3 regions of the Mahella australiensis 50-1 BON genome follow, and region 1 is predicted to be linked to each of the others. Evidence: riboswitches for the same ligand, from Rfam matches in the RefSeq annotation. Region 1 holds a riboswitch; each other region holds the start of a gene.
The links. Region 1 has a riboswitch for cobalamin ahead of cobT (nicotinate-nucleotide--dimethylbenzimidazole phosphoribosyltransferase). Riboswitches for the same ligand answer to the same signal wherever they lie in the genome.
Positions count from the first base shown of each region.

Region 2: another riboswitch for cobalamin. It lies ahead of MAHAU_RS03715 (ABC transporter substrate-binding protein); the one in region 1 lies ahead of cobT (nicotinate-nucleotide--dimethylbenzimidazole phosphoribosyltransferase).
Region 3: another riboswitch for cobalamin. It lies ahead of MAHAU_RS06100 (cobyrinic acid a,c-diamide synthase CobB); the one in region 1 lies ahead of cobT (nicotinate-nucleotide--dimethylbenzimidazole phosphoribosyltransferase).

Region 1 is NC_015520.1:1,111,558-1,118,096, reverse strand. Features, by position in the region: gene MAHAU_RS05390 (methyltetrahydrofolate cobalamin methyltransferase) at 1-222, opposite strand, end outside; gene MAHAU_RS05385 (PocR ligand-binding domain-containing protein) at 348-1,652, opposite strand; gene MAHAU_RS05380 (formate/nitrite transporter family protein) at 1,672-2,547, opposite strand; cobalamin riboswitch at 3,378-3,557, shown strand; gene cobT (nicotinate-nucleotide--dimethylbenzimidazole phosphoribosyltransferase) at 3,647-4,699, shown strand; gene MAHAU_RS05370 (anaerobic ribonucleoside-triphosphate reductase activating protein) at 4,728-5,414, opposite strand; gene MAHAU_RS05365 (ribonucleoside triphosphate reductase) at 5,411-6,539, opposite strand, start outside.
Region 2 is NC_015520.1:796,924-803,462, reverse strand. Features, by position in the region: gene MAHAU_RS03725 (ABC transporter ATP-binding protein) at 1-498, opposite strand, end outside; gene MAHAU_RS03720 (FecCD family ABC transporter permease) at 503-1,555, opposite strand; gene MAHAU_RS03715 (ABC transporter substrate-binding protein) at 1,565-2,524, opposite strand; cobalamin riboswitch at 2,677-2,836, opposite strand; partial or broken gene MAHAU_RS03710 (ISNCY family transposase) at 3,263-4,599, opposite strand; gene MAHAU_RS03705 (ArsR/SmtB family transcription factor) at 4,780-5,067, shown strand; gene MAHAU_RS03700 (aldo/keto reductase) at 5,085-6,209, shown strand; gene larE (ATP-dependent sacrificial sulfur transferase LarE) at 6,206-6,539, shown strand, end outside.
Region 3 is NC_015520.1:1,277,730-1,284,268, reverse strand. Features, by position in the region: gene MAHAU_RS06115 (energy-coupling factor ABC transporter permease) at 1-427, opposite strand, end outside; gene MAHAU_RS06110 (precorrin-8X methylmutase) at 418-1,062, opposite strand; gene MAHAU_RS06105 (sirohydrochlorin chelatase) at 1,040-1,456, opposite strand; gene MAHAU_RS06100 (cobyrinic acid a,c-diamide synthase CobB) at 1,453-2,829, opposite strand; cobalamin riboswitch at 2,949-3,127, opposite strand; gene MAHAU_RS06095 (YesL family protein) at 3,243-4,025, opposite strand; gene MAHAU_RS06090 (glycerophosphodiester phosphodiesterase) at 4,188-4,898, shown strand; gene MAHAU_RS06085 (efflux RND transporter periplasmic adaptor subunit) at 4,914-5,981, opposite strand; gene MAHAU_RS06080 (rhamnulokinase) at 6,195-6,539, shown strand, end outside.

The DNA of each region.
Region 1 (6,539 bases):
TATACATAATGGCTTATCGGTTACCTGCTGCACTGTTTCTACCAACCACTGCAATAATTCTGGTTCTTTGGTCGGAAACGTGCCGCAATTCACATCTATATAATGCGCACCAGCTTCTACCTGTTTCAAAGCCACCTCCTGTATAACACCGGCGTCTTGATTCTCTACTGCCGGCCGTATAGCCTTGATACTGGTATTTATCTTTTCACCTATAATTATCATGCATATACTCCTCTCCCCAGTGTGTAAACATCTTCATCGGACATAATTCACTTATATTATAACAGCATTATGCCGCTATGTCTTTATCATTCTTGCCAAATCGGGTATAATCTTGCTCTGGCTTATCAGCATACATTCCTGTATTGATTGGGTGAAAGACCGGTAGTCTTTTTAAATACCTTGCTGAAATAGCTGGCATCTTCGTACCCGACTTCAGAGGCTATGGCTAATATCGACATCGATGGATTAGACAAGAGTTTTTTTGCTTCTTCCACCCTTACCATTGTGAGATATTCCACAAACGTGATATTAAGTTCCTCTTTGAACAAATGGCTTAAATAATACGGGCTTATATAGATACTTTGAGCTACTTTTTCCAGCGATAGATCATTATTATAATTGCGGCGTATATAATTCATGGCTTCACTGAGTATTTTGGCATTTTTGATATTTTTGGTTTCGTATACCGAATCGAGAAACGCATCCAGCACCTTCACTATCCACCGGCATAAATCTTCAAATTTATTTATAGCGGACAGCTCGGAAATAAAGCTGTAATTTAACCCCAACAGCTTATCCAGACTGCCTCCACCTTCTACCGCTGCTCTGGATAAAAGCACTACCAATTCCATCAGCCGCGCTTTCATAATTTCAAGATTCCCAGCATTTTGGAAAAATATGGCTCCCAATATTTCGTTTAAAATCTTCTTTGCGCCAGTTTTATCCCCTATGCGCACCTTTCCTATTAATTCGCGTTCCTTATCAACAGGATAGCAGTTTTCTTCCGTTCTGGACTCCAACAACCTTATCGTCTCCTGCGCGCGTTTCATCTCAAAAATAGCTTCGGCAAGCTTTGCTTGCTGTTCGCTCAATTCTTTACGCTGTTGAAGTTCCGTTATGCCACGCTCAGCTATATAGCTGGCCATTACGAATAGCATCTCGGCCGACGCTTGTACGCTTTTGCTGGTCAGAATTTTTATTTTGCTGCTGGCCACCAATAATGATTCCTTATTCACAGGAAGGTCCTTAGTAGCTTCCTGGATCTCATTTATGGCAATTTCGTCCCAATTCCACATAAGCGCTGGCCCACATGATATGCTGCCCAAGTATATATCCTCGAACATTATAGGTGCCGAAAACTCTATAAGGCCGGCATGACAGCGAAATATATACGGCTCACCGAGCTTTGAAGCTAATTCTCCGCCTTTTACCATAGATTCTTTGCAACGTTCTATACCCATAGGGCAAGAACGCACCGTCTTACAAAACGGGCATACCTCATCATACCCATTGGGTACTATGGAATTTTGCCCAGAAGGATCGATGAATATAGCTCCTAATCCAGTAGCCAGCACAAATGAATTCAACAAGTCCTTCAACATATCCGGTTCCACCACATCGAATATGCTTACATCCTTTGACGTATCCACAGCGAGCTAACCTCCTTTGTTAAGCGCTCATTCCCTTTCTTGCTTTTTCTCTTTTTACAACTCCATTATTTCTTTTGTAACTATATATAAACCAGTATATCATACCTACAAGCAAACTTCCACCAACAATATTGCCCAACGTCACTGGTAGTAAATTGTTTATGATAAACGAACCCCAGTTGAGTTTATTTATCATATCCAAAGATACATGGCTGGCCTGAACGAAAGCATCATCGCTTTTGGCCAATATGCCGGCAGGTATATAATACATATTGGCCACACTGTGCTCAAAACCTGATAACACAAAAATCCATATGGGAAAGAATATAACGGCTACTTTACCGATCGCATCTTTTGCCCCGTAAGACATCCATACCGCTATACAGACCAACCAATTGCAAAGGATTCCAAGTATGAAGGCTTGCTCAAATGATAGATTTACTTTGGACACGGCTATTTTAACCGTCAATCCCCCCAGTGCACCGTTACTGGAATTCAAAAGATTGCTGTGGTTTATAAGGAGAGCAATCAATACAGCACCTACAAAGTTGCCAATATATACTATAATCCAGTTGCGCAGCATCTGCCCCATCGTAATTCTTTTATCCAGTACACCAATTATCATAAGGTTATTGCCCGTAAAGAGCTCTGCCCCTGCCAGCAACACCATAATAAGACCTGCGGAGAATACCGCTCCGCCTACAACTTTGCTCAAGCCATAATTGGTTATGGTATGAATGGCCATGTTAGACGCCTGAGCCGCGAGTGCTATAAAAACGCCGGCCAGTACAGCTAATACAAACGTTTTAATAGCATCCCTCTCAGCTTTCTGTACCGATGTTTGTGATACATGAGCGGCTATCTCGTCAGGCGCATTCATCTTATTATCATCCATAAAAATTCTCCCCTCAACGATATTTGTATACTATTGATGATAACAGCTTTAATTCTATCGTCAATGGGAAGATACAAATTCGGCATTTTATCACTCATAATCGCAAAATTTTGAATGGTTGCTGTGAAATTATGGTTTCAACAACTCTAATCAACATATCGGTCAACATCCTTAGCGATCGTCCCGGCCGCTGCAAAAGCTATTATACACGCAAAAAAATGAGGTGATTATTCAGGTACCGTTGCACGTGGGCGAAGGTACCGATTAGCCTCAAGGCGATTTTGTGGAGGATATCTGGTGAAACTTAGCGAAGTGTAGGACACGGCTTAAACATATATGCCTCGCTACGGCTGTGAAGCTGGACCACTACGCAATCAAAGATTGCTGTGGTCCTACGCTTCAAAAGCCCGCTCAGCATATATGTTTAAGCCCTCTACGAATAATCGGGCAGAAATAGCAGAAGCATTGGTATATGTCTGGAGCAGGCCTTAGAACGTTTCGCTGTACGCTCTGCAAGCGGAACGAAGAACAGGCGTGGCCGAAGGCACGGAGGCCGGATGCAGGCCGCCTGAGCACGGATGCGAATTGCGGCCGTTAGCCTGTTCGAGTGGAGCGAGCAGCTAAGCGTACAAGAAACATTCTTCAGACTACAGAGGACATATACCAATGCAATGCTTTAGTTTCACCGATATCCGAAACACATGAGCCAGAGGCTAATCAGTTACCAAGCCTGTGAGATACCTGAACAGTCACAAAATGAGCCTCACGCTGTGGAAAAGAACAAATAATTCATTGACATATTATAAGCAAATTGGTATACTGGAAACATAAAATAACTAGCATAAGCAGGTGCTCCGAAAGGAGATAATAGGGAACCGTGTGTAATTCTCGGGCGGTCCCGCCGCTGTATGCGGGGAATGTTTCTCACAATGCCACTGGCTATAGTGCTGGGAAGGCGAGAAATGCGATGATCCGCGAGCCAGAAGACCTGCCTGTTTATGATAAAGCACAGGGATGATGGTAAAGTTCTTGAATGCAGTCGATCTGCGTTCAAGAACTTTTTATTTTATAAACTTATAGAAATGAAAGGAGCCTTTTTATGACACTATTGCAAAACACCTTATCCTCTATATCTTCAATAAACGAGGATGCCGTAGCCCATGCCCAGCAAAGGCTGGATTCGCTTACCAAGCCGCCCGGCAGTCTCGGAATATTAGAAGATATAATAAAACAATTGGCCGGTATCACCGGTCAAGCCATACCCAAAATCGGCAAAAAAACCGTAATCATAATGGCTGCCGACCACGGCGTTGTAGAAGAAGGCGTCAGCGCTTTTCCGCAAGAGGTCACACCACAAATGGTGATGAATTTCTTAAACGGCGGCGCTGCCATAAATGTGCTAGCACGACATGCCGGAGCTGATATAGCATGCTGCGATATCGGGATAGCTACTGATATAAGCCATCCAAATCTTATAGTAAAAAAGATAAAATACGGTACCGACAATATGGCTAAAGGCCCGGCCATGAGCCGCAATGAGGCCATAGCCGCTATAGAAGGTGGTATATCTGTGGCCACTGCTCAGATATCTAATGGCTCGACGTTATTGGCTACAGGAGAGATGGGCATAGGCAATACTACCGCTAGCAGCGCCATATTAGCTGCTTTCTCCAATCTACCTTTACGCCAACTTATAGGCCGCGGCACTGGTATAAGCCCTTGTGGGCTATCGGCAAAGGAGATCGCGATACAAAAAGCCATAGATATAAATAAACCTGACCCTGCTGACCCCATAGATGTGTTACACAAAGTCGGGGGATTGGAAATAGCCGGGCTAACAGGTACTATTCTCGCCGCTGCTGCCCATAAAGTGCCCGTGGTCATAGATGGTTTCATATCCACAGCCGCCGCTTTAATAGCCGGTAAATTAGAGCCAAAAGCCGTACAATACATGATAGCTTCCCATGTATCCGAAGAACCGGGTCATAGCATAATGTTGGATATGCTAGGATTGCATCCCATGCTCCACATGAGGATGAGGCTGGGCGAAGGCACAGGTGCAGCGCTCGCTTTCCATATTATAGATGCTGTCACGCACATACAGGCCGAAATGGCCACCTTCGAATCGGCCGGGGTATCCACCGCATTCTGAAGGTCTTTTGCTAAGACTTCCGTAATATTTACCCTCTTATAACAATCGATGGCAAAAGATCGATTATATCAGCTTTAATCCGCTTTAAAAAACCCGGATCGCACGGCTTAGTACCGCAGATATGTTCGTTGAGCACGCCATCGCTATACTTGTATGGCTGGAGCACATACTTATGCGCTCCAGCTATGCAATTTGCTATATCGACAAAATCCTCCATGCCCATAAGGTTTTGATTAACAGTGGTGCGGAATTCATATTCTATACCGGATTCCATAATTATATTGATGCTTCTTTTTACATTGAATATATCCTCCTGTCGCACCACAAAGTCACCATATTTGGTCAAAGGCGCTTTTATGTCCATGGCTATATAGTCTAAAAACCCTTTGTTCAACAAGTCAGCCAATACGTCTGGCCTGGAACCGTTTGTATCCAGCTTTACTGCAAGCCCTTCATCTTTAACAGAAACTACAAATCCCTCCAGACTGTCCCACAGCGTCGGCTCACCCCCAGTAATACATATGCCATCCAGCAAATGACGGCGATGACTTAAATAGGCTAAAATATCATTGACTGCCCTAAGAGGTGGTTGCACTTTTATAAGCGAGCTGTTATGGCAATATGGGCATCGAAAATTGCAGCCGCTTACAAATACAGTAGCAGCTACTTTTCCCGGGTAATCGGCTAATGTTACCGGCATGAGGTCGTATATCATACCACAAATTCCTTGCGGTCAGAGAATTCCTGGCGTTTACCCTTGTTCCAGCATTGCACCGGCCTGTAGTAACCCACCACTCGGCTGTATACCTCGCACTCTCCGCCGCAATGCGGGCACGTGAAGTGCTCGCCCGACACATATCCATGGTCAGGGCATATCGAAAATGTCGGCGTTATCGTATAATACGGTATCCGGTAATTATAAGCTATCTTCTTTACTAGAGCTTTGCACGAATCCACATCGCTTATGCTTTCACCTATAAAACCGTGCAATACCGTACCGCCCGTGTACTTGCACTGCAATTCTTCCTGGAGATCCAAAGCGGTGAATATGTCATCGGTGAAGTCAACCGGCAACTGAGTTGAATTTGTATAGTACGGTTCCTTGTCGCCGCATGTTATTATATCCGGATATAATGCTTTATCCTTTTTAGCCAGACGATAGGATGTACCCTCAGCAGGCGAAGCTTCCAGATTGTATAGTATATCGGTTTGCTGTTGATATTCTTCCATTCTTTCGCTCATGAAATCCAATACCTTCAAAGCGAATTGACGGCCATCTTCCGAAGTTATGTCACAACCCATAAAATTGAGAAGCGCCTCATTCATCCCGATCAGTCCTATTGTATTAAAATGATTCTGCCAATATGACCCAAACCTTTCATATACATCCCTCAAATAGAAACGTGCATATGGATAAAGGCCTTCTTCTGTCATCTTTTCGAGCACTTCGCGTTTTATATCAAGACTAGTCTTAGCTATATCCATCATACGGCCCAATCTGCCCATGAATTCGTCTTCGTTTTTGGAAATATAGCCTATGCGCGGCATGTTTATCGTAACCACACCGATGGAACCGGTGAGTGGATTAGCGCCGAACAAACCACCGCCGCGTTTTTGTAACACACGATTATTAAGGCGCAAACGACAACACATACTTCTTACGTCCTCGGGTTTCATATCGCTGTTCACGAAATTACTGAAATACGGAAGGCCATACTTAGCTGTCATTTCCATAATTTTTCCCACTACTGGACTATCCCAGTCAAATTCCTTGGTAATATTATATGTAGGTATGGGGAATGTAAATATGCGACCACTGGCATCGCCTTCCATCATAACC
Region 2 (6,539 bases), 310 kb from region 1:
CTCATCCAACATCAATATCTCAGGTTGCTGGGCTAAAGCCCGCGCTATCATCACGCGTTGTAATTCGCCGCCCGACAGTTCGGTTATGCTTCTGTCCCTAAACTGCCATGTACCGGTCATATCCATGGCCTGCTTGACAGCGCTCATATCTGCATGGCTCTCAGATTGAAACCCCTTCATATACGGTATACGGCCCATCATGACGACATCCATGGCTGAAAACTCAAAATCGGCAGCCGTGCTCTGCGGTACATAGGCTATTTTACGGGCCAACATGCGGCGGCGCATAGCAAAGACATCGACGCCATTTAACAATACTACACCTGACCGTGGCTTTAACGCCGCCGATATATGCCTTAACAACGTAGTTTTGCCCGAACCATTGGGACCGAGTATACCCACCATGCTGCTTCTTTCGATAGCCAAATCCAGATGCTCTATTATCGTCGTTTGGTCATATGCACAGCTTAAATCGCGTGCTTCCAATATATACTCCATACCATCAACCCCTATATGCTGCATTCCTGTTCCGCACCAACAGGTAAAGGAAAAACGGCCCGCCCACTAAAGATGTTATAATGCCTACCGGTATTTCTATAGGTGCCATAAGCGTACGAGCCAAAGTGTCGCTTATTATCATGAATATAGCACCGCTTACAGTGGCAGCGGGTAAAAGGCGCCTATGGTCAGGCCCGGTAAACAGCCTGACCACATGAGGTATTATAAGGCCAACGAAACCTATGATACCGCTGACCGATACGGCCGAAGCGGTTATGAGCGAACCCACAACCAGCAATAACTTGCGGATTTTATTGACGTCCACACCTAGGTGCAAAGCCGTCTCATCACCCATAAGCAAAGCATTCATCTCCTTCGACATGGACAACAGCACAACGCCGCCGATAAAGATGATAGGAAATGATATATACAGCGATGCCCAACTCGCGGTAGCAAAGCTACCCATCGTCCATAGCACTATGCTCTCGAGTTTATCGTGATTTAATATCATCATAAATGATACCATGGCCGATAAAAACGAGCTTACGGCTATACCTGCCAGCAGCAGCGTCACCATGGATGATTTTCTCCCAGCCCTGCCCAACGTATAAACTGCAGCCATGGTCAGTACAGCTCCCACAAAAGCTGCTATCGTAGAACCTGCTAGGCCCATGAATCCGCTACCTATGCCGAGCACGATAGATATCGTTGCGCCGAATGACGCTCCTGATGACACTCCGAGCACATAAGGATCGGCCATCGGATTTTGCAACAGCCCTTGAAATGCTGTACCCGCCACCGCCAGGCCCATACCCACGGTCGCGGCCAGCAGCACACGTGGCAGGCGGATACCCCATACAATGCTGTAATAAGCGTCATCATATGAAGCATTCACCCATCGCCCCACAATAGGCAACGGCTTTATCAATACGCCGAAAGCATCGGCCATAGCAATGTCGGCAGCGCCCAAGGACACAGCCAACAATATGGACAAAAACAATATAACGACCATTGCCAGCATAAACGCACTAAACAGTAGGCGACCTTTATTTTTCATAAACACGGATTATTCAAATATCTCAGGATGTATAACCCTGGCCAATTGTTCCAAGGCCTGATCTACTCTCGGGCCCAAGCGGTTTACTATATCAGCGTCCAATGAATATATCTTATCGTTCTTTACGGCGTTGACACTTTTTAGCGCCTCTATATTCTTTATATCCTCCGGGCTGCCGGCATGTTCGGTGGTTATTATTATATCGGGATTCTTTTCGACGATTTTTTCCACACTATATTGAGCATAGCCCTCACTGTCATCAGCCACATTAGTGCCACCGGCCATAGCTATAAGCTCGCTTATAAACGTACCCTTACCGGCTGTAAAAAACCCGTTTATATCGACATTAAAATAAACCTTCGGCTTATCTAAAGAGGTCGTCTTATCGGCTATAGCTTTCATATTGCTCTTAAGCTTTTCCACTAATTGCTTAGCTTGCTGCTGTGTACCGGTAGCCTCGCCCAGCACGTCTATAGTCTGGTACAGCTCTTCCAGACCGGCCGCTTCAGATGAAACAACCTGTATCTTAATATCCTCCAGCTTCTTTATAGCCTCGTCCTGTATATAACCTCCGGCTACGACCAGATCGGGCTTAAGCTGGGTTATAAGTTCTATATTAGGGCCGTTGAAATCGCCCACCTTCTTTATGGCATTTGCTTGTTCAGGATAATTTGAGTACTCGTCCACGCCAACTATTTTATCGCCTAATCCTAGAGCAAACAGTGTCTCAGTATTGCTGGGCGTCAATGATACTATCGATTCCGGTTTCTTCTCGATGGTAACGCTGCGACCCTTCACATCGGTAACCGTAACCGGATACGCCGCCGGAGGCGTTTCAGCCTGCTGTTCAGAAGAACCCACTGCATCGCTGGCATTGGGTTGGTCGGCGGGCTGCCGGCCAGCACAAGCGGTCAAAGCCAGTATAATTATAACGATTAATATCGATAAATTTCGTTTCAACTTTTTCATATTACTTTAATAGCGCAACAAAACCGCGCATTTCTCCTTTCTGTTTTTTTACGTTTTTTCTCCATTGATTCATCATAAAAAAGCCTTTCAACCATAAGGCCGAAAGGCGTAAATACACTTCATAACTATCCCTCCCCTATGGCTCGTAGGTTTGATGGGGCATGCACCGGTCCGGTATCCTGGCTCGGCATCATCGCTTTGCTGCGCCTTCCCGAAATACTTCAGTGGCATATGCAGCATACTCTGCCATACAGTGGCGGCACCGCGCCGGCTTCTCACCGGCTTCCCTGCAATCGGTACATGAACATCACTATTCAGTTTTAACACTTTATATTATACTTCACGCCTCTAGGCATATCAAATAATTTTTTGCCCTTATAACGCTTATCTTGCCCCATAGTGTCAATAGTCAGCGAAAATGTCATAGTAAATGGCTGATATTTATTCAACGAAAATTTCATAGCGAGGCATAGATTTACTATAATTGGAACATTAAATATAGATTATATTACAGTAAGCTGGTTATATAACTTTAGCAACTTACATTAATATGATATGAGAACATATATTACCACCAAATGAGCAAAAAAGATAATACTATCTTAAGGCTTACTGCTTTGCTAAATTCTAGCTGCTCCATTCCCGTGCGTCAAGGGTAAAATAAACAAGCTCCGCTTGCCCTTGACGCACGTTCATTTCGCAGCTATTATATAATTAGGCTGTAAGCCTTAATACTGGCTAGTGCCAGGCGCGTGAGGAATTATACAGAGCCTCTAAAATCTCTCTGTCTGATTCCTCATACCAATATGATGGCGCCTTCTGCCAACCTTGTTTCCAAGGATGAGTGGGAGAAGGCTTATAAGGCTTAGCTGTGCTCGATGAACTTGCCTTATTAGCTTTCTGAGCTTTCTTAGGCGGTTCATCGAGCTTTTTCACAGCATATATATTATTGCCATACTGCACCGTATACCTATCCTGGGGCTGGTAAGAACCGTTATCTTAGCTCTAGGAACGATAGGTGCAACGGTTTTGCCATCATCACATACAACTTGATAATATTGGCTGTGTAGAGAAAATACGCCGCCATTATCAACTTTTCTAGATAACTTAACACAAAGTATATTATCTAAGTCGATATCCGGCGGTAATTCTCTAAAAGCAGGCTCGGGATCTTGAGGCTCTATGGCGAACCTTTTATTATATCTCTCCAGGAACTTAGGCAAAAACTCATTGGCCTTTTCCATAGAATCAATGCCATAAATCCTCAATTCTGCCCTGAGCCTATCCTGCAAAGTATTCCATAGCCTCTCTACGCGGCCCTTAGCCTGAGGGGACCTGGCATTAATGATAGATATACCCAATGTACTCATAGCCATTTGGAACTGGGTTTCATTTACCACTTTACCCTCAAGCTGCTCCTCGATAGAGATTTTACCCTTATTAGGAGAAGCAAATATAGTATGCTTATCGGCATATAGAGATATAGGGATACCATATTGGCCAATGATGGTACGCATGAGCTCAAAATAGCCATTCATACACTCGTTTTCAGTAAAATAGAGCGCGAGGACCTGACCGGTGGCATCGTCTATGGCACCGTGGAGAGCCATATTACCTACAGAAGGAATCCATTCAAAAGAGGTGCAATCGATTTGCACCAACATGCCAGCCTGAGGCATACGTTCCCTTCTAGCATGAATCTTACGAGGGCGTCTATGCTTTCTAGGGCTTTGAATACCGGCATTATCAAGGATTCTATAAACCGAGGAATTACTAAGAATAATACCCTTATCATCCTCAAGCAAATCTCTAAAATGAGAGAAATTCGTATCAAAATACTGTTCCTTCCTCAAAGTGAGGATATGGTTTACTAGCTCATCGCTTAAAGCATTAGCAGGTTTACGGCCTCTGTTCTTATGAATAACGAAAGACGCACCTTGTTCTTTAACCCCCTTCTTAAGTCTAAATATTTGACGAACACTGAGGTCTAAAACCTGCGCAGCTTCACTTGCGGTTAACGTCCCATCGATGACTTTATTAATAACAACAAGTTTTTGCATTTCGCTCTCTGTCATACAATACTGTTCCTCTCTCCTCATAATGACATTATCGCAGAATAATTTTACTATGACAATATCATAGAATAATAACATTATCTTGCCCCATAGTTGACAACATGTGCCTCATGTAATATAATATTCACAAATTCACATATATAAATATATGTATGTTATACAAAGAAATGAGGTGCGAGGTTGAGCAATGTAGATGAAATGTCCGATATATTTAAGGCGTTAAGCGATCCTATGCGTTTGAAGGTCCTTAAATTGCTTCCCAAGCATGGTGAAGAAAAGGAATTATGCGTATGCGCGTTGGCGGACGAATTGGGTATTTCGCAGCCAAATGTATCTCATCATTTAAAGATACTCAAATCGGTAGGGCTGGTTAAATGCGCTAAGCATGAAGGCTTTTCCTACTATGCCGTCAATATGGACAAGATAAAATGCTTATTCGATGATTTACAAAATGAAATAGAAAAATAAAACAAGGAGAACAACATATGCAATACAGGGACTTCGGTAATACTGGTATAAAAGTATCATTATTGGGTTTTGGAGCTATGCGTTTGCCCATGATAAATGCAAACGGCAATGATGTCGTAGATGAAGATAAAGCAATACCTTTGATACATAGGGCTTTTGAGTTGGGGGTCAATTATATAGATACCGCTCCCGGCTATTGCAATAAAACAAGCGAAATAGCTGTCGGTAAGGCATTAAAAGGATGGCGCGACAAGGTATATCTTTCCACTAAGAATCCTATAGAGGATGCCTCAGGTGATAATTGGAGAAGACGCTTGGAAGATTCTTTGAAAAATTTAGACGTTGATTATATAGATTTCTACCATATGTGGGGTATAAATTGGCAAACATATATCGATAGCATAGATGTACCGAATGGTCCTATGGAGGCTGCTCACAAAGCTAAAAAAGAAGGTCTTATAAAACATATATCATTTTCCTTTCATGACGTACCGGAAAACATGATAAAAATCATAGATACAGGTAACTTTGAATCGGTATTGTGCCAATATAATTTGTTGGATAGGGCCAACGAGGAAGCCATCGCCTATGCTAGATCAAAGGGGCTTGGTGTTGTCATAATGGGCCCTGTAGGAGGAGGAAGATTGGGTGAACCGTCCTCGCAAATACAAAATCTCTTACCCGGCAAAGCAAAGAGCACTGCTGAAATGGCACTTCGATTTGTCATGGCCAATCCGAATGTAAGCTGTGCACTATCGGGCATGAGCTCTATCGATATGGTCGAAGAAAATGTCAAAGTAGCATCTTTGCTCGGCGCCTTAAACGATAAAGAACGCCAAATAATAGATCAAATGTTGGAAGAAAATAAACGTTTGGCCGACCTATACTGTACCGGTTGCAATTATTGCATGCCTTGCCCCACAGGTGTAAATATACCCCTTAACTTTCAGGTAATGAATTACCATAGGGTCTATGGTTTAACCGAATATGCCAAAAGTCAATATGCACGTATAGGCATCGATGATAATATGTCCGGCGGTAAAGCTGAAGACTGCACCGAATGCGGTACTTGTGTACCTCTATGCCCTCAAGGGCTAGATATCATAAAACAATTACGCGAAACTGCGGAGGCTCTAGGATGATAAATTTAAGCGATACAGATTTGCAAGCCAAGTTGCAGAGATTAAAAGATATACTCACCGACATGGGTAATGCAGTGATTGCTTACTCCGGTGGGGTGGACAGCACTTTCCTTTTAAAAGTCGCACATGACGTTTTAGGCGACAATGTCATAGCCGTTACAGCTCGTTCTTCCACCTATCCCGAACGCGAATTCAACGAAGCCTGCGAGCTGGTCAAGCAAATAGGAGCCAAACATGTGGTCATAATATCGGAAGAACTTGAAATAGAAGGCTTTCGTAGCAATCCTGTCAACCGATGTTATTATTGCAAAAAGGAATTATTCAATAAGA
Region 3 (6,539 bases), 170 kb from region 1:
CGGCCGCTACGCCTATATTGGCCTTTAGCTTTAGCATTGTATAATATACAACAAAGGCTGTAAAAGCGCCGATAATACCCATTGTAACGATATTTGCGCCCAGGGTTGTTATGCCACCCTCGCCAAGAAGTAATGCTTGCAACAGCAAAACCACAGTGCTGACTATTATAGTAAGTTTAGGCCCGATTAGCAATGAAACTAACGGCGTGGCAGCAGGATGGGACGTACTACCCGTAACAGGTATGGGCAATTCTATTGCCGTCATAACGAACGTCGCGGCAGCCATTATAGCTACCATCGGTTTGATTTCCGGTTTGTCTTGCAATGACTTTTTATAGCTTCTGCCGCTAATAGCGACACCACTTACGGCTAAAACGCCGTATGCGATACACCATCCTGCAGGTAATGTACCATCGGCTAAATGCATAAAACCTCACCTCCTTTCGAAGCCTCTATGAGCAGCGCATTTACTATACCCGCCGCTATATTGCTGCCGCCCTTAGGCCCATTGATTACGATAAACGGCGCTTCTAAAGTTTTTATGTATTCTTTAGAATCAGCCGCACCCACAAACCCTACCGGTACGCCTATGATCAAATACGGCTGGATCTTGCCACCTTCTATAAGTTCACCCAGCTCATAGAGCGCGGTAGGCGCATTCCCTATAGCAAATATAGCCCGTGGTGCCAATGCAGATTGGGTTCTTATGGCAGCGGCCGCTCTGGTCATGCTCTCATGCATAGCCATCATCTCTATAGAGGGATCGTCTATGCCGCATCGGACTTCACAATTCAATTTTTGCAGCCGCTTCTTATTTATGCCAGCTTGAGCCATGCGCGTGTCGGTTATTATAACGCATCCTTTTTTTAATGCCTCTATACCGGCATCCACAGCATCTCGGCTAGCCTCTAACAGCTCTGCAAAAACAGGGTCGGCAGTGGTATGCACCACCCTTTTTACTATAGGATAAAATTTATCGTCCCATCGCTTGTATGCCAAGAGCCCGTCTATTATATCCATACTGGTGTTTTCAATTACCTTAGGGTCTGTTATGTGCGCCATTTAAACGTGCTACTCCTTCCAAAGCTTTGTCTATGACGATATCGGCTATTCTGTCATCATTGCCTATGTAACCGCTCAATACAATTTCAGTATTCGGGTAATGTTTTTTCATTCTATCTATCAAAGTAGGTATATCTATTTGCATATGATTTCCTGGGAAAAGAAACAGCGGTACCAGCACTATGCGCTTTATGCCTTTCCCTACCATAGCGTTCACTGCCTCTTCTATATCAGGATGCTCAAATTGCAATGAAGCGGTATATACAGGGCAATAAGACCATTTCGACTTTACCTTGTCCGTTATGGACTGTAGTACGTACGATGCTTCGCTGGCTCGGCTACCGTGGGCCAAAATCAATATGCCGTCTGTCTTATCTGAAGTCATGCTGTTCATACACTTTTACCTCTCGAACTTAAATTTTGCGTTATAAAGTGGCGTGCCAATTCCGGATGAGCAAAGAAATCTATGTGCACATAGGTGGCTAAACAATTCTTATATACATAGCCGCATGGCCATGACTTATCGCTGTCGCCTTTTGTTTTTTTCACGCTGTAACATGCGTTGGGCAATGTACCTTTTATCTCAGAATGATGGAATTCATGGCCTTTGAGTACATTTCCCGCTTCAGATAGTATATTGTCGGTTAATACCTCTGCTTCTACATACCCAAAATGTTTAAGGCCTTTGGTCATAACGGCTTCCACATCGTATATGCCCACCATGGGAAACCGTTGGCCGCTTAAATCCGTCAGAGACCGGCAAAGATACATGAGCCCGCCACACTCCGCGTAAACTGCAAGGCCATCCTCTATAGCATCCCTGACCGAGCGCAGCATCGATGTATTTTGGCTCAATTTTGCCGCGAAAATTTCAGGAAAGCCCCCGCCTATGTATAGGCCGTCTATATCGCCGGGTAGTGCTTTATCGTGTAAAAGGCTCACCGGTACCATCCTGGCTCCCATTTCTTCAAATGTCTCCAATCCAGCCTTATAGTAAAAATTAAATGCCTCATCCCACGCTACACCTATCTTGACCAAAGGATAATCTGTTGCCCTAACATGCCTGTTGCCTTCCTGCTTATCCCAACTCATATCTGCAATATCTATGATAGCGTTCAAATCCACATAATCCTTTATACATTGGCTCAAACGCGACAAATGCTCGTCTAACTCACTGTTCTCAAAAGCCGGCACTAAACCGAGATGGCGTTCGGGAATCATAACAGATGGATCATTCGGCAAATAGCCCAGTACCGATATGCCTATATCCCTTTCAATGCACCGTTTCAGCGACTCATAATGTTTGTGACTTCCCACCCTATTTAATATTACGCCTGCTAATTTCACATCCCGATCATAGTCCCTGTATCCCATGACCATTGCAGAGGCGCTAGCCGCCATAGAGCTCGCATCCAATACCAGTATCACAGGCAAGTTTAACAGCTTAGATATGTATGCCGTGCTACCATAAGAGCTGTCATCCATACCGTCATACATGCCCATCACACCTTCCACCACAGCTACATCGCCTAAAGGGGCTTTTTGTCCATAAAGGCACTTTACACCATCTTCACCTATCATATGTACATCCAAGTTATATGAGAAATTCCCACAAGCCCATCTATGATATGCCGCGTCTATATAATCGGGACCGATTTTAAATGGAATTATTTTATACATTTCCGATAAAGCTCTCATAATCCCCAAGCTTGCAGTAGTTTTTCCTGCTCCGCTATTTGTGCCGGCTATCACCATGCCGCAGGCCATACTATCACCCTTCATTTTAAAATTTAAAGGCCTCTTAACCCTGTACGATTAAGAGGCCTTATGTGTTGCAATAATACTGCATTCATATATTTCATGGCTCTTCCTCCATCGACCGTAGAGTTAGCACACCGACATAGGCAGGTTTCCTGGCTCAGGTTCATAGCGATTTTTGTCTTCCCAGTTTCCCAGTGACACGTCATCGCTCCCCTTACAGTGGCGGGACCGCGCGGGATTTGCACCCGACTTCCCTTTTAACTTATAGGCAAAGCTATAAAGCACCTATATCGTAAAGTTCAACTATTCAATTTTTTGTATTATACTCCATATCAAGAGCTGTGCGCTATAAATATCTTGTCATTTATGCAGCGTACTTGCATAATGTTATATCTCGGTAAGATTAAGAATATTTCAGCTTATGCTCTTACACCCGACTTTTCAAGGGACTTTTCATCAGCTACTGGTTCTTCATCTGTTTTTTCGTCCTCTATGGGTACGTAATGGCCACTATCATCCAAATGCACGTTAATATATTTATCAAATACCGCATTGGTGAAAGAGTTTACTATCAACCCACACAAACTAAAGGTTATAATAAACAGCGGCAAAACATAAAGGTAAATACTGGCTATGAACAATCCGACGCACAATGCAAATATACCTATCGTATGGGGTAATTTAGCCGCTGTAAATATAAAGGCGTTTTTAAGCATATCCCTTAGCCTTAGCTTATAAGTTACCATCATTGGATAAATGTATATATGCATCATGGCGAATATCAAAGCTATACCCAATACCAAATATTTTACCATAAAAAATATCTGGTTGGTCTGTCCCATCGCATTATAAAACCGTATATTCACCCATAATATAACCCCGGCTAGTACATCTATACCAAATACCGCCAATGCTTGCCAAAAATTAGACTTCATACCATCCCAGAAATCCGACCATACCCACGAATGATCATCCCTGGCCCAGTTTCTCAATACTAATGTCATACCTGCTGTAGCCGGCCCTATAGTTATTATAGGTATACAAAACAAGAGATAAAGCAAATTGAGCTGAACCAGTTTCCAAAACCGCACGCCTAGAACATCAAAAAACAGCTTAAATCTGCTACCGCTTACTTGTTCTTTTGTTAAATCAGGTTTTTTATCATTGCCATAATAAAGCCTGTTAAAAAAACCCCCTGCCATCCATAAAACCTCCGCTTCCATAGGATTTATATTATTATTTTAACGCTTATGAACCAATAATGCAACTCCAAAATTTAACGCAACTTTAACACAATTTCATAAACTATGTGATACAATAAAAGAAAAATATACTTAACTACAATATTGAAGGGAATGTATTATATGGTTAAAGTTATAGCTCATCGCGGCGATTCCGTTCACGCTCCCGAAAATACAATAATGGCCTTTGAGAAGGCTATAGAGTTAGGCGCCGATGGAATAGAACTTGACGTCCACATGTGTAAGGACGGTTATCTCGTAGTACACCACGATGAAACAGTAAATTCCCCCGATGGCAAAATGCTCATACGTGACATGAAACTTGAAGAATTAAAACAGCTAGACATGGGTTATGGGCAAAAAATACCTACATTAACCGAAGTATTTCGTCTCATAGGGAATATGGATTTTTTTATAAATATAGAAATAAAAACCAACATGATTACATACGACGATATCGAGCAACGCCTCGCTGATGAGATAAGACGGTTCGATATGGTAGAAAGGACATTAGTATCATCCTTCAACCATTACAGCCTGCGCAATTTGAAATGCATAGAACCGGCCATAGCTATAGGCCTTTTATACCAGTGCGGTTTAGTGGAACCATGGTGGATGGCTCTTCGTTTGAAAGCCCGCTCACTGAACCCTTTTTATACCAATATAACCCCTTCACTGGTTAGAAACTGCCAATATTATGGCATAGAACTATATCCTTGGACAGTAGATAATCCGATAATTATGAACGATATGATAAATGCCAAAGTGACAGGTATAATAACCAATGATCCGGCAAAACTACTGGATATCCTGCGCAGCGTTCAGCCACTGTAGGATGAGCGCTCGCTTCTATTTTATTATAACCTGCTGCCCTTCTTTGAGGCCAGATAAAATCTCGATTTCTGTTGATGTAATGATGCCAGTTTCAACATCTACTTCTTTTTTTGTATTCCCATCCAATATCTCAACGTAATTCCTGTTCATGTAAGTACGCACAGTTTCCTTCGGTACTATTAAAGCGCCTTCTTTTTGAGCTAATATAATATTTATGGTTATACTATCCCCAACTATGGCTTCCTTAGGCATCTCAGGTGCTTTTATAATAACCGGTGCAATCGCTGCAGCATTCTCTCCGGATGAAGGAGCGCTATATGGGCACGATATCACCTCGCCAGCAATAACCTTGCCGCCCAAAGTAAGATTTACTTTCATTCCAGGTTTAATTATCATTGGATCAGCGAGATTAGCGGGATCAAAACTTACCTGTAAATCATTCGGATCCGCTATTTGGATTATCACTTTATAAGCCGGTATGTTATCGCCTTTTTTAACAGTTTCCTTAAACGTTATTACCCCGTCTATAGGTGATATAATTTCAGCCTGCCGCCTCTGTTCCTCCAGTCTATCTACATTAATCTCTACAGAATTAAGATTTAATTGTGCCTGTTCTAAAGAATACTCTGCGTTCTTTATTGCCGCGGAATCACCTGTTTTTTTCGCATTAGTCAATGCCTCTTTTGCACGTTCAACATCCAATTCAGCTTTATCTAGATCCAATCTAGCTAATTCGATCTGTTCATCGATATTACCTATATCTAAGCGTGCCAGAATCTGCCTTTTTTTTATTTGTCCCCCCATATTGACATCGATGGATTCCAATCGACCATCTGTCTTAAAATACAATGGATAATTTTTGGCCGAAATAATAGTTCCCTGACCTTTTATATCGTTGGTAATAGTTCCGCGTTTTACTTCCACCGTCTGATACTGCTCTCCTTTAGGCTTTGTAAGGGGTGGAACAAGAGCTTCGCTTTTTTGAGGGAGTAAAGCACATGCCGATAAACTCATAATAGTAATTACAGCTATTGCAAATATAAATAAACATTTAATGAATACGATTTTAATGCGCAACAACATATTATTTACCTCCACAGAACACCAAATAAAATATGACCATTACAATGTTTATTATATCATACGCCTATTTAAAATGAAACTATAAAAAGCTAATTTTTTATGCTCAACCAGTATCCCAATTTGTTGTAATATTTCTTTTTGATCTTGTTGCTTAATGTCTGTAAGTCTGTTATAATATCTTTAATGAAAATATTAGATAAAAGGGGTAGTAAGATGAACGCTGAACTCAAATTATTGGCCTTTGACTTTGGCGCCAGTAACGGGCGTGGTATATTAGGCAAGTTTAATGGTCGGGACCTTCAAATGGAGGAAGTACATCGTTTCCCAAATGATCCTGTACAGATTCCGGATGGATTGCATTGGGACATATTGCGCCTCTTCCATGAAATAAAACAAGGTATACTAAAATGTGCTACCCACGGTAATTCAGATTTAGCTGGCATAGGTATAGATACATGGGGTGTAGACTTCGGTTTGTTAGACAAATCCGATGAACTGCTAAGTAACCCTTACCATTATCGCGATAAGCGTACATATGGCATGATAGAAGAAGCATGT